Regions from separate parts of the Roseobacter fucihabitans genome, predicted to be linked through region 1. Evidence: riboswitches for the same ligand, from Rfam matches in the RefSeq annotation. Region 1 holds a riboswitch; the other holds the start of a gene.
The links. Region 1 has a riboswitch for thiamine pyrophosphate ahead of ROLI_RS13725 (YkoF family thiamine/hydroxymethylpyrimidine-binding protein). Riboswitches for the same ligand answer to the same signal wherever they lie in the genome.

Region 1 (2,452 bases):
GCGTCAGATCAAAGCCAAACCAAAGCACGACCAAGGGTGCAATGGCGACCAGGGGCAGGGTTTGGCTGACCACGAAGATCGGGAATAATGCGCGCCGCACGCGCGGCATGAAGTCAAGGACAACCGACAGCACAAAGGCGAGTGTCAGCGACAGTGCAAACCCTGCAAGCGTGGCCTTCAGCGTCGGTATGGTGTTGTGCCACAATAGAACGCGGTTCAGCACCATCTGATCCAGCACCCGAGAAGGGGCGGGTAACATCAACGGAGAAACCCCCGAGACATGAACGTAGATTTCCCAGATCACGAAGGCACTGACCACGCTCAGCACAGCAGGAATACCGCGGGTCAGACCTTCGCCCAAAGGGCGAGGCGCAGGGTGTTGCATCAGATCAGCGCTTGGAGGGGCTGTTGGCGGAGACCGTCAAATCAATCGTGACATGGCCAACAGGGGGGCCAAACTGGCAAAACGCCTGCTGGAGCGTGGCAAACACCGGACCCGCGTCACCCGTCAGGCGCGTGCAAAAATTCTTGGACCGATCGAACGTGCCGCTTTGCTTGAGAAAATCAATGCAGCCCATGATTTCGGCCATGTGATCACCCGCCCCCATGACATAAAGCGAAAACTGCGCATCTGTCGCTTGGCCCGTCTCAGGCGTTGCGGCAAGGGCTGTCAGGGCACTCTGCTGGCGTGACACCAACGGCTCGGACGGATTGGCCAACGCGCCCGTTTGGCAGATCGGATCATCGGGTTCACCGGGGCAGCCCCGCGACAAGGTGGCGCGTAACACGAGATGCGCGCCAGAGGCTGCCGCCGCAACATACAGATCGTGCAGCGCGGGAAATAACACTTCTGGCGGGCCGACGATCAGGGTCGAGATATCGTCTGTTTCGATCCGCAATCTATCCCGCCAGGGGTCTAGTGCGCTGAGCGAAGAGAGGATGATGTCAACGAAACCGTCGGCCATCGGGTAAAGGGAAACTTGTGCGCCTGCAAACATTTCTGTCCTCCTTGCTACGCTGGCATTATCCAGATCAGCTTTGAGGGTCCGTGGGCTTGCGCCCCCATCTCAGCCGCGGCGTAACGCGGCTCCCCTGTGGTAATGCACGTTTCACAGATAAACGCAGCGAATGCAACCCCAACCGAGCGGGTGCGACCGACAATCGCATCTAACGGAAGGGTGCAAGCGATTGGGACGATGGCTGCTTGCCGTACGGTGGCTCTTCATCGGACGCGGCAGGCTCGGCAAAAGGAAAATCGCGGTTCGGGGTGTATGTGCGGGTTTTGGTGCCGCGCGATGAGTGCGCTTTGAAGGGGCGTTATCTTAGTCCTAGAACTGCTGCTTTACGTCAGAACCACTCCCCTCCCAGCCGGGGGCCGGCCGGAACAGGCATCCCCAAATATCCAGCGTAAAAACACAGCGGCTTAGCCTTGCCGCCGAAGTTAAATACGGACCGAAAATAGATGTTCCAAAGATCGCCCGTAAAGAACATCAAAACGCGCCAGGTCGTCCAGAACATTTCCAAAACCAGGCGATGCGAAATCTCGGTTCGGCTTTGAGAGAATGTGGAAAGACTTTTTGTTCCTCTCAAACCGACGCGAGGGCCGGGAGGGCGACGAATATACACGACAGCAGGACGGTTGCCGCTGGATCGCCGCATCGGCAGGTGCGCCCTTGACCCCTGTGGGCAAAGACGACCATAGCCTTCCCAGATCGGATCCAAAACCGGGGGCCATCATCATGGCTTTTAGCATGACAAAACACCCGTAAAAGTGGCATTAAACAATATGTTTACCAACGCGGTTTCCATCTGCGGAACGCGAAACGCAAATCCTGCACGGCCTCTCTTGCAAACCTCACTGCCAACCCATAGGTTCCGGCGAAATTCGCGCCACATGACCGTGACTGCGCGCCCTACCCGGAAGGACCCTCTCAATGGAAGCATTTGCGCAATTTGTGCCCCTCATCCTGATCTTTGCGATCATGTATTTTCTGCTGATCCGTCCGCAGCAAAAGAAAGTGAAGGAGCATCAGGCGATGGTTTCCGCTCTGCGCCGTGGCGATCAGGTGGTTACCCAGGGTGGCATCGTTGGCAAGGTGGCCAAGGTCAAGGATGACGGCGAATTGGAACTGGAAATTGCGGATGGCGTGAAGGTTCGTGTTATTCAATCGACCATTGCCACGGTGATGTCCAAGACTGAACCGGCTAAGTAAATACGCCAAGTAAAACGTTGAAAAGGCGTCTTTAATGCTGCAAATTGATCTCTGGAAGCGGATCACTATCTGGCTGACCTGTGCGGTCGGCCTTTGGTTGGCGCTGCCAAATGCCTTTTACACCAATGTTGAAAAGCACAATGATGCAATCGCAGCATTTGAATTGAGCGGCGGGACGGCGCAGGTGAGCGCGGACCGTGCGCTTTGGCCGGATTGGATGCCTTCGGGGTTGGTGAACC
Region 2 (2,452 bases), 2.3 Mb from region 1:
GACGATGTCCTGGCCCGTGCTGATCCCGCCCAGGATCCCGCCCGCATGGTTGGAAGAGTAAACCGGCCCCTCCGGACCCATGCTGATCTCATCGGCGTTCAATTCACCGGTCAGCATCGCCGCCGACATGCCCTCGCCAATCTCCACGCCCTTGACCGCATTGATGCTCATCATCCCCGCTGCGAGGTCCGTGTCGAGCTTGCCATAGACCGGCGCGCCCAAACCCGCGGGTACGCCGCGCGCGACCACTTCGATGATCGCGCCAACCGAACTGCCCGATTTGCGCAACCCATCAAGGTATTGCGCCCACTCCTGCGCCGCCGCGGCATCCGGCACCCAAAACGGGTTCTGATCGATTTGGTTCCAATCAAACCGATCCCGGTTGATCTGATGCGGGCCCATCTGTGTCATGTACCCCTTGATCGCAACGCCTGGAACCAGCGCTGCAAGTGCGGCGCGCGCAAGACCGCCCGCTGCAACACGCGCTGCCGTTTCGCGCGCGCTTGAGCGACCACCGCCGCGATAATCGCGGATACCGTATTTCTGATAATAGGTGATATCCGCATGACCGGGACGGAATTTATCCTTGATATCCCCATAATCCTTGGAACGTTGGTCGGTGTTCTCGATCATCAACTGCACCGGCGTGCCCGTCGTGACCCCCTCGAATGTGCCCGATAGGATCCGCACCTCATCCGCCTCGCGTCGCTGTGTGGTGTATTTATTCTGACCGGGTTTGCGCTTGTCCATCCAGGTCTGGATCATCGCTTCGTCAATCGCCACGCCGGGCGGGCAGCCGTCAACGGTCGCCCCCAGGGCGGGTCCATGGCTTTCCCCCCATGTCGTGACGCGGAAAAGATGGCCAAAGCTGTTCATCGACATTGCACAAACTCCCTTGCTTGCGGTGCTTAGCCGGGCAGGCGGGTCGCCTCAAGAGCTTATCGCTTGCCAATCACCCGGTCGCATATTAACCATCGCCCTACCTCGGGGGGCCATTCCGGCTGAGATGTGTTGCACACGGACCCGTAGAACCTGAACCGGTTAAGACCGGCGGAGGGAAGGTTGAGCTGATCATCCTCTTTCGCCGTTCGACGCATTTGAGAGGATTGATCATGCGAAGAACTCTACTTGCCACCACGCTGCTGCTGGCCACACAGGCCGGGGCTGATACGCCCGTACTCACCGTCTATGCGGGGGATTATTTCACTTCCGAATGGGGCCCCGGCCCGATGATCGAGACGGGATTTGAAGAAATCTGCGGCTGCGATCTGCAATTTGCCACCGGTGATCTGCTGCCGCGCCTGCTGCTCGAAGGAGAGCGGACCAAGGCCGATGTGGTCATCGGGCTGACCTCGGATGTGACGGCCAAAGCCCGCGAGACCGGGCTTTTCGCCCCACATGGGCAGGACAACAGCGCGCTGACACTGCCGATTGAGTGGACGGATGATACCTTCCTGCCCTTCAACTATGGGCACACCGCTTTCATCTATAACGAAACGACCATGGACGCGCCCCCGGCCAGTTTTGCCGATCTGCTGGACATGCCCGATGACGTCAAAATCGTGATCCAGGACCCGCGCACATCGATTTCCGGCCTTGCTTTGGTCCTTTGGGTGCAAGCAGTTTATGGTGAGGAGGCGGGCGACGTCTGGAGCAAACTCGCGCCCAAAATCCTGACCGTGACCAAGGATTGGTCCGCCAGCTACGGCATGTTCACGGACGGCGAGGTCGATATGGTGCTCAGCTACACCACCTCGCCCGCCTACCACATGTTCGCTGAAGAGGATTTCACCAAAAAGGCCGCGATCTTCCCCGAAGGTCACTATTTCATGGTCGAAACCGTGGGCAAAATTGCGCAGACGGACCAACCGGAACTGGCCGATGCCTTCATGGCCTATGTCCTCAGCAATGATTTCCAGCGCATGATACCCACCGCGAACTGGTCGCTGCCCTCGGCTCTGCCAGCGGATCAATGGCCCGAAGGATGGGCGCAATTGCCGCTGCCAGAAAAAGTGCTGTTTTATTCCGAAGACGAAGCAGCTGCCCTCAAGGATCAGGCGGTTGAGACATGGCGCAACGCGCTCAGCCAATAATTGGCAAAACCGGGATCATCGCAGGCGGCTTTGTGCTCGCGGTGGTCTTGTTGGCCTTCCTCGGCATTGGGTTGCGTGCGGATGTCGGGCGCGGTCTTGGCCCGGCGGAATGGGCGGCAATCCGGTTCACATTGTTGCAATCGGCCCTTTCCGCGCTGATTTCCGTGGCCTGCGCGATCCCTCTGGCGCGCGCGCTTGCCCGGCGTCGGTTCATCGGGCGCGGTGTGTTGATCACACTGCTGGGGGCGCCCTTCATCCTGCCGGTCATCGTCGCCGTGCTGGGGCTTTTGACGGTTTTCGGGCGCTCCGGATGGGCCAATGTCGCGCTGGAAGCGGTGGGTTTGCCCTCGATATCCATC

Region 2: another riboswitch for thiamine pyrophosphate. It lies ahead of ROLI_RS02720 (thiamine ABC transporter substrate binding subunit); the one in region 1 lies ahead of ROLI_RS13725 (YkoF family thiamine/hydroxymethylpyrimidine-binding protein).

The regions. Positions count from the first base shown of each region.
Region 1 is NZ_CP143423.1:2,805,343-2,807,794, reverse strand. It holds gene ROLI_RS13730 (ABC transporter permease) at 1-385, opposite strand, end outside; gene ROLI_RS13725 (YkoF family thiamine/hydroxymethylpyrimidine-binding protein) at 390-998, opposite strand; TPP riboswitch at 992-1,104, opposite strand; gene yajC (preprotein translocase subunit YajC) at 1,935-2,213, shown strand; gene secD (protein translocase subunit SecD) at 2,248-2,452, shown strand, end outside.
Region 2 is NZ_CP143423.1:550,457-552,908, forward strand. It holds gene aroC (chorismate synthase) at 1-882, opposite strand, end outside; TPP riboswitch at 976-1,076, shown strand; gene ROLI_RS02720 (thiamine ABC transporter substrate binding subunit) at 1,113-2,093, shown strand; gene ROLI_RS02725 (thiamine/thiamine pyrophosphate ABC transporter permease ThiP) at 2,069-2,452, shown strand, end outside.